One region of the Acidovorax sp. GW821-FHT10A04 genome, then DNA from elsewhere that is predicted to be linked to it. Evidence: predicted binding sites of a transcription regulator. Region 1 holds the regulator's gene; the other holds the start of a gene.
The links. Region 1 encodes FNR, which switches genes on or off when oxygen is low (the NO sensors DNR and NnrR bind a similar motif). Its sites were predicted from a motif close to TTGATNNNNATCAA; they were not measured.
Positions count from the first base shown of each region.

Region 2: a site for FNR is predicted at 2,689-2,702, ahead of AC07PF_RS06675 (hemerythrin domain-containing protein). Genes of this name have one in related genera too.

Region 1 covers NZ_JBWKNZ010000006.1:189,174-193,753, reverse strand. Annotated here, with positions in the region: gene AC07PF_RS14980 (Bug family tripartite tricarboxylate transporter substrate binding protein) at 1-675, shown strand, start outside; gene AC07PF_RS14975 (histidine phosphatase family protein) at 838-1,410, shown strand; gene fnr (fumarate/nitrate reduction transcriptional regulator Fnr) at 1,415-2,134, opposite strand; gene hemN (oxygen-independent coproporphyrinogen III oxidase) at 2,307-3,689, shown strand; gene AC07PF_RS14960 (sulfite exporter TauE/SafE family protein) at 3,692-4,417, shown strand.
Region 2 covers NZ_JBWKNZ010000002.1:497,214-501,793, forward strand. Annotated here, with positions in the region: gene AC07PF_RS06665 (heavy metal translocating P-type ATPase) at 1-803, shown strand, start outside; gene AC07PF_RS06670 (methyl-accepting chemotaxis protein) at 950-2,614, shown strand; gene AC07PF_RS06675 (hemerythrin domain-containing protein) at 2,761-3,339, shown strand; gene AC07PF_RS06680 (alkene reductase) at 3,347-4,471, opposite strand.

The sequences.
Region 1 (4,580 bases):
AACCCCGCGCTGTACAGCAAGCTCAGCTACAACCCCAGCAAGGACCTGCTGCCTGTGACGCTGATGGGCAAGTTCCCGATGATCCTGGTGGTCAACCCAGGCGCCGACTTCAAGGACGCCAAGGACTTCGTCGCCAAGGCCAAGGCCAAGCCCGGCGCCATGAGCTTCGGCTCGGCCGGCGCGGGCAGCCCGCACCACCTGGCGATGGAGTTGCTCAAGGTCGATGCCGGCCTGTTCATGACCCACATCCCCTACCGCGGCGCTGCGCCCGCGCTGACCGACCTGGCCGGCGGCCAGATCCCCGCGATGATGGTCGACCTGGCCGCCGGCGGAGCCTTCATCAAGGCCGGCAAGGTGCGCCCCCTTGCTGTGGCCAGTGCCAAGCGCCTGCCGCAGCTGCCCGATGTGCCGACCTTCGCCGAGTTGGGCTTCAAGAACGTCGAGGCCTCGGCCCAGGTGGGCATCGTCGCGCCCGCAGGCACACCGGCGGACGTGGTGGCCTCGCTGCAAAAACAGGTGGCTGCGGCCATCAACCAGCCTGCGGTCAAGCAAAAGCTCATCGACTTCGGCATCGAGCCGGTAGCCAGCACCCCGGCCCAGTATGCGGACCTGATCCGCACCGAGACGGACCGGTGGCACAAGCTGATCAAGGCGCAGCGCATTTCGCTCGATTGAGGAGGGAGCACGCACGCTCCCGCCAAGACCCCTGGGCCGCTGCAGGTTTGCGCCGGGCAGGGGCCATCGGGCCACTCCCCGCTACAGTGGAGCCCAGCGGTTCCGTCCGCCACGGGGAGTTTCATGCTGTCCTGCCATTCCCATCATCGTCTGGACGCGGCCATGGGCCGGCGCGCCGTGCTGGGTGCCGGCCTGGCCTTTGCCACGCTGCGCGCCTGGGCGTCCCAGGATTCGCAAGCCGAGGCCCTGCTGCGCGAGGGTGGGGTGGTGGCGGCATTCCGCCATGCCCTGGCGCCGGGTACCTTCGATCCACCGGGGTTTCGCCTGGGCGATTGCAGCACGCAACGCAACCTGAACGACCAGGGCCGTGCGCAGGCTAGGCGCACGGGTGCATGGTTCAAGGAACGCCAACTGCAGCCGGCCAGGGTGCTTTCAAGCCCCTGGTGCCGCTGCATCGACAGCGCCACGCTGGCATTCGCCGCGCCCCAGGTGTGGCCCGCGCTGGGCTCCCCGCGCGGCACGCCCGAGACCACGGGCGCCGAGCATCTGCGCGAACTGCGCCAGGCGCTGGTATCTGTATCCGAGCGCCCCGGCCGTTTCGAGGCCTGGTTCACCCACATGTTCGTGCTGTCCGACCTGGCGGGCGGCAACACCAGTTCCGGCGAGGCGCTGATCCTGCGGGTCGACCGCAGCGGCAAAGTCGAAGTGCTGGCCCGCCTGCAGGTTCCCGGCTGAAGGTTCAGCTACAGGTCTGCGAATTGACGATGCGCTTGAGCGCATCGGTATCGAGGATGCGCACGTGGCGCTGCTTGACCTCGACGATGCCGTCCTCGACGAACTTCGAGAAGGTGCGGCTCACGGTTTCGAGCTTGAGGCCCAGGTAGCTGCCGATCTCCTCGCGCGTCATGCGCAGCACCAGCTCGGACTGCGAGAAACCGCGTGCATGCAGGCGTTGCACCAGGTTCAGCAGGAAGGCCGCCAGGCGCTCCTCGGCGCGCATGCTGCCCAGCAGCAGCATGACGCCGTGCTCGCGCACGATCTCGCGGCTCATGATCTTGTGCACGTGGTGCTGCAGGGCCGTGACCTCGCGCGAGAGTTCCTCGATGCGGTCGAAGGGCATCACGCAGACCTCGGCATCCTCCAGCGCCACGGCGTCGCAGGTGTGGTGGTCGTTGACGATGCCGTCCAGCCCGATGATCTCTCCCGCCATCTGAAAGCCCGTCACTTGGTCGCGCCCATCCTCGGTGGCCACGCAGGTCTTGAAGAAGCCGGTGCGGATGGCGTACAGCGAGGTGAAGGTCTCGCCGTTGCGAAACAGCGTGCCGCCGCGCTTGACCTTGCGCCGCGTGGCCACGATCTCGTCGATGCGCTCCAACTGGGCGTCGTTCAGGCCCACGGGCATGCACAGCTCGCGCAGGTTGCAGTTGGAGCAGGCGACTTTGATGGTGAGCGGGTTCATGGGGGCAGCAGCTGTTGGGGGTTGCGAGCGGATCGCATCCGGCGAGAGGAGCGTGGTGGTGGCTGACATGAATCAAATTGTGGGCCCTGTGGGCCTCGCAACACTTGATCCAGGTCAAGGACGGGGGCGCAGGCCTGCGGCAAAGTGCATATCCAACAAGGAAACGCTCCCCATGACCGCTGTGACGCCCGAACTCCTGACCCGTTTCGACGTGCCGGGCCCCCGCTATACCTCCTACCCCACGGCCGACCGTTTCGTCGAGGCTTTTGGCGAAAGCGACTATGTGCTGGCCCTGGCCCAGCGCAAGGCGGGCACGCCGGGCAAGGCGCTGCCGCTGTCGCTGTATGTGCACATTCCGTTCTGCGAGTCGCTGTGCTACTACTGCGCCTGCAACAAGATCATCACCAAACACCACGACCGGGGCGACGTGTACCTGCGCTACCTGGCGCGCGAGGTGGAGCTGCACACGGCCCACTGCGGCACGGGCCAGGTGGTGAGCCAGCTGCACCTGGGCGGGGGCACGCCCACCTTTCTGTCGGACGACAAGCTGCGCGAGCTGATGGCGGTGCTCAAGCGCAGCTTCACGTTTGCGCCGGGCGGCGAATACTCGATCGAGGTGGACCCGCGCACCGTGACGGCCGAGCGTCTGGCGGTGCTGGCCGAGCTGGGCTTCAACCGCCTGAGCTTTGGCGTGCAGGACTTCGATGCCGACGTGCAGAAGGCCGTGCACCGCGTGCAGCCGGCCGGGCAGGTGTTCGTGCTGGTGGAGGCGGCGCGCAGCCTGGGCTTCGAGTCGGTCAACGTGGACCTGATCTACGGCCTGCCGCGGCAGACGCCCGAGTCCTTCGACCGCACGCTGGAGCAGGTCAAGGCCCTGCGGCCCGACCGCATCGCCCTGTATGCCTACGCCCACCTGCCTGAGCGCTTCAAGCCGCAGCGGCGCATCGTGCCGGCGGAGCTGCCGGCGGCGCCTTCCAAGGTGGCCATGCTCTCGCGCTCGCTGCAGCAGTTCATGGACGCCGGCTATGTGTACGTGGGCATGGACCACTTCGCGCTGCCCAGCGACGCGCTGGCCGTGGCCAAGCGCCAGGGGCGGCTGCACCGCAACTTCCAGGGCTACAGCACGCAGCCCGACTGCGACCTGATCGCCCTGGGCGTGTCGGCCATCGGCCGGGTGGGCGCCACCTACAGCCAGAACGCCAAGACCCTGGACGAGTACTACGACCTGCTGGACCAGGGCCGCCTGCCCGTGGTGCGCGGCCTGGCACTGAACCGCGACGACCTGGTGCGCCGCGCCGTCATCATGGCGCTGATGTGCCAGGGCGAGCTGCTGTTCGAGTCCATCGAGGCGGGCTGGCTGATCGATTTCAGGCGCACCTTCGCGGCCGAGCTGGAGCAACTGGCGGGCCTGCAGGAGCAGGGCCTGGTCAGCGTGACCGACGAGGGCATCTTCGTCTCGGCCATGGGCTGGTTCTTCGTGCGCGGCATCGCCATGGTGTTCGACCGCTATCTTCAAGCGGACCGCAACCGCGCCCGCTTCTCCCGGATCATCTGACCATGCTGGCCACCCTGGGCTGGACAGCGCTGCTCATGGGCCTGGCCGGCGGCCCGCACTGCCTGGCCATGTGCGCCGCGCCCTGCGCGGCGCTCGTCGGGCGGGGGGGGGACCAAGCGGTGCGCTGGGCCGGGCCGACGGGTGCCGGGCTGGAACCGCCATCGCTGGCCCTGGGCCGGCTGCTGGCCTTCCATGGCGGGCGGGTGGCGGGCTATGCGGGCATGGGTGCGGTGGCTGCCCAGGCCATGGAAAGCCTGGCCTGGCTCACGCAGCGCACGGCCGCGCTGCAGCCTGCCTGGACCTTTGCGCACCTGGGCATGGTGGCCTGGGGCCTGCTGCTCATGGTGCAGGCACGCCAGCCGGCCTGGGTTGAAGGCCTGGGCCGCTCGGTCTGGCGGCGCGTACAGCCCCTCACGGCGGGGGCGGGTGGCGTGGGCGTGGCCGGGCTGCTGTGGGCGCTGATGCCCTGCGGCCTGCTGTACTCGGCCCTGCTGGTGGCCGCGCTCAGTGGCGGGCCGGTGCAGGGCGGTGCCACCATGGCGCTGTTTGCCCTGGGCAGCGGCCTGTGGCTGGTGGGCGGGCCCTGGCTCTGGTCGCGCCTGCGCAGCCGTATCAACCAGGCCCGGGCCGACTGGGGCACCCGCGTGGCCGGGGGGCTGCTGTGCGCGGCGGCCGGCTGGGCGCTGTGGATGGACCTGGTCTACAAGCCTTCGCTGTGGTGTCGGTGATACACCGGCCACGGGGCGGGTGGGGCCTGCCGGACTGTTGTTTTGCGTGTCCTACGTGCTTGCACGGATGCGAGGGGCTCCCCGGGGCGGCAGGGTGTGCCGTTCGCTGCACGGCCTGCCCCAGGGTTTTTACCAAGAGGTAAATTGCCCCACAGCCCCCGCC
Region 2 (4,580 bases), on a different contig from region 1:
TGCGGGCCGCCCAGGCGCGGCAGTTGGCGGTGCAGGCCCCCGGTGCGGTGCGTGCCGTGCCCGGGCGCGGCACGGAGGGCGAGGTGCAGGGCGCCAGCGTCCTGGTGGGCAGCCTGCGCTGGATGCAGGAGCTGGGGGTCGACCTGGGGCCCCTGGCCGCGCGTGCCCAGGCCCTGCAGGCCGAAGGCGCCACCGTCTCGGCCATGGCCGAGCGCACGGCCCAGGGCCTGGCCTTGCGCGCGCTGCTGGCGTTTGGCGATGAGCCCAAGCCGGGTGCGCGCGAGGCGCTGGCGGCCTTGAAGGCCCGCGGCATCCGCACGGTGATGGTGTCGGGCGACAACCGCGGCGCGGCCGAGGCGATGGCGCGCCGACTGGGGCTCGATCCGGCAGCGGGCGAGGTGATGGCCGAGGTGCTGCCGGGCGACAAGGCGGCGCGGGTGGCCGCATTGCAACAGGGAGGCCATGTGGTGGCCATGGTGGGCGACGGCGTGAACGATGCGCCGGCCCTGGCCGCCGCCGACGTGGGCATGGCCATGGGCAACGGCACGGACGTGGCCATGCATGCGGCAGGCATCACGCTGATGCGCGGCGACCCCCGGCTGGTGGCGGCAGCGCTCGACATTTCGCACCGCACGGTGCAAAAGATCCGCCAGAACCTGTTCTGGGCCTTCGCCTACAACGTGGCCGGCATCCCGCTCGCGGCCCTGGGCTACCTGAGCCCGGTGGTGGCGGGCGCCGCGATGGCACTCAGCTCGGTGAGCGTGATGGCGAATGCCCTCTTACTCAAGCGCTGGCGCATGTGATAAACACGTATGGCGCATGGTCACACATGTCTGGCAAACTGCAACGTTTTGTTGCAGTCGGGCGGACACGGGGGCAGGGTGCCTTGCATGGCAGGGCATCCCTTGCAGTCCGGCACCGGCACACACACCAATGAAGGATGACAGACATGAATCTATTCGCGCTCATGCGGCAGTTCACCATTCGGTTCCGAATGCTGGGCGCCATTGCCGTGGTGCTGGGGCTGCTGGGCCTGCTCGGAGGGGCCGGCATGCTGGGCATGTTCCGCATTGCGGCGCTCAGCGAGGACTTCATGTCCCACTCGTTTGCCGAAGTCGGCCACATGGCCGAGCTGCGCGGCGAAATGGGCACCATTCGCCAGCTCGAGAAGGACATGATCATCGGCTACGAGAAGCCCGAGGTCGTGAAGGCGGCACACGCCAAGTGGCTGGCCAGCCAGGACAAGGCCAAGAAGGTCGCGGCCCAGCTGCTCGAAGGGCCTGAGGACGCAAACAACCCGGTGGTGCGCGACATCATCAAGCGCCTGGACAGCTACCGCGAGCAGTTCGCGCATGTGGCGCGCCAGCTCGAAGCCGGCGGCTACGACACGGCCACCATCGCCAACCGCATGAGCGGCAAGGCCGTGGCCGAGTTCGACCAGGCCGACAAGCTCATGGTGCAGCTCGACACGGTGCTGCGCGCCGACGTGACCCAGGCCGTGGAACAACAGGGCAAGGTGACCAGCCAGACCAAGTGGCTGTTCGTGCTGGCCGTGCTGATCACCGTGGTGGTGGTGGTGCCGCTGACGCTGTTGAACATGATCTCCATCTGCAACCCGCTGGCCGATGCGCGCCGCATGGCGCAGGCGATTGCCGGGGGCGACCTGTCGCAGCCCATCGTGGCCGACGGCAAGGACGAGGTGGCCGACCTGCAGCGCGCGCTGGGCGACATGCAGCAGGGCCTGGGCGCGCTGGTGGCGCAGGTGCGCGATGCCAGCGGCAACATCGCCACGGCCAGCCAGGAGATCGCCACCGGCAACCAGGACCTGTCGCAGCGCACCGAGCAGACGGCCAGCAACGCGCAGGAGGCCGTGGCCTCGCTGTCGCAGCTGACCTCCACCGTGCAGCAGACGGCATCGTCCTCGCAGATGGCCAACCAGCTGGCGGCGTCGGCCTCCAACACCGCCACGCGCGGTGGCTCGGTGGTGCAGCAGGCCGTGGCCAGCATGCAGGAGATCTCGGCATCGAGCCGCAAGATCGGCGACATCATCGGCCTGATCGACTCCATCGCCTTCCAGACCAACATCCTGGCGCTGAATGCGGCCGTGGAAGCCGCCCGTGCGGGCGAGCAGGGCCGTGGCTTTGCCGTGGTGGCGTCGGAAGTGCGCAGCCTGGCCCAGCGCTCGGCGGCAGCAGCCAGCGACATCAAGGGCCTGATCCACAACAGCGTGACCGCCGTGGACGGCGGCGTGCGCCACGTGGAAGACGCGGGCACGGCCATGAAGGAGATCGTGGCCAGCGTGCAGCGCGTGGGTGACATCATCGGCGAGATCACGGCGGCGGCCACCGAGCAGTCGGCCGGCATCGGCCAGGTGAACCAGTCGGTGGGCGAGATCGACCGCATGACGCAGCAGAACGCGGCGCTGGTGGAAGAGTCCGCCGCGGCGGCCGAGTCGCTGCGCGAACAGGCGGCGCGCCTGTCGGAGGTGGTGCAGCAGTTCCAGCTCGCCGAGTCGATGGGCCATGGCGGCCATGGTGGCGGCCCGGTGGCACAGCCGCAGCGCCCTGCAGCGCTGCGCGCGCCCGCGGCCTCGCGCCAGCTGCTGGCACGCTGACGCAGCCCCACGGCTGCCGCCAGGGCAAGGCCCCGCACGCTTCGGCGAGCGGGGCCTTTTTCATGGGGCTTTCATTGACCTGCGTCAGGTCGGCCCGGGCACCGGCATGGCACCCTTGGGTCCATGGAAATTTTGGGAGCAAGGCCATGCCTCATGCCAGTGTGCGGACCATCCGCGACGAGCATGCGTCGCTGGCAGCGGTGCTGCGCTCGCTGCAGCTGATGCTGGACCGGGGGCCGGCCGATGCACCGGCGGCGTTCTTCGACGTGATGCGCGCGATGCTGTTCTATATCGACGAATTCCCGGAGAAGCAGCACCACCCCAAGGAATCGCAGTGGCTGTTTCCGTGCGTGGCCGAGCGCGCGCCCGAGGCGGCGGCGGCCATTGCGCAGCTCGAGCGCGAGCATGCGGGCGGCGAGGCCGCGGTGCGCGAACTGCAGCACCTGCTGCTGGCCTGGGAGCTGCTGGGAGAAACGCGGCGCAGCGCCTTCGAGGAGGCCCTGCAGCGCTACGTGGCCTTCTACCTGGAGCACATGCGGATCGAGGAAACCGTGGTGCTGCCCGCGGCCCATGCGCACCTGGAGGCGCAGGACTGGGCGGCCGTGGATGCGGCGTTTGCCAGCAACGCCAACCCGCTGGCGCAGGGGCCGGCCCGCGATGGGGCCTATGACCGCCTGTTCACCCGCATCGTGATGCGGGCCCCCCATCCCATAGGACTGGGGTAGGTCGGATTCACGCCGACTGGAGGGTCGGGTAGTCGGTATAGCCCTTTTCGCCGCCGCCGTAGAAGGTGCTCTGGTCCCAGGCGTTGAGCGGGGCCTTCTTGCGCAGGCGCTCCACCAGGTCGGGGTTGGCGATGTACAGCTTGCCGAAGGCCACGATGTCGGCTGAGCCGTCGGCCACGGCCTGCTCGGCCAGGCCGGCGTCGTAGGCGTTGTTGGTCATCCAGGCACCCTTGCCGCCGGCTGCGCGGTAGGCGGCCTTGAGGGCGGCGTAGTCGAAGGGGCGGTCGGGCAGCTCGCGCGGGCCGCCGGTGGCGCCTTCGATCACATGGATGTAGGCCAGGCCCAGCGGGGCGAGCTGGCGCACCACGTAGTCGAACAGGGGCTGCGGGTCCGCGTCCACGATGTCGTTGGCAGGCGTGACGGGCGACAGGCGGATGCCGACCTTGCCGCCGCCCACGGCGTCGACCGCGGCGCGCGTGGCTTCGAGCAGCAGGCGGGCGCGGTTCTCGATGCTGCCGCCGTAGTCGTCGGTGCGCTGGTTGGCACCGGTCTTGAGGAACTGGTCGAGCAGGTAGCCGTTGGCGCCGTGGATCTCCACGCCATCGAAGCCGGCGGTCTCCACGGCATTGCGGGCGGCGGCGGCGTAGGCGTGCACGATGCCGGGCAGTTCCGAGGCGTCGAGCGCGCGCGGCTGCGAGGTGGGCGCGAAGCTGCCCTTGCCGGTCTCACGGTCGATCAGGTAGGTCTTGGACTTGGCGATGAGGGCCGAGGGCGCCACGGGCGCGCCGCCATCGGGCTGCAGGTCGTTGTGCGAGATGCGGCCCACGTGCCACAGCTGGGTCACGATCTTGCCGCCGGCCTCGTGCACGGCGCTGGTGACCTTCTTCCAGGCATCGAGCTGCTCGGTGCCGTACAGGCCCGGCACGTCGGCATAGCCCTGGCCCTGGTGGCTGATGGCCGTGGCCTCGGTGATCAGCAGGCCGGCGCTCGCGCGCTGTGCGTAGTAGGTGGCCGTGATCTCGGCCGGCACGGCATTGGGTGCGCGGTTGCGCGTGAGCGGCGCCATGGCGATGCGGTTGGCCAGGTGGATGTCACCGACCTGGATGGGATCGAAAAGCGAAGGTGTGGACATGCGGTGGTACTTTCTTTCGTGTTGGAGGAAGGCCGCGGAGGCCGGGAAAGATGGACAAGCCTAGTCGCAAATCGTGAAGCCTGCAGTGGACCGCTGTAACCAAGGGCAA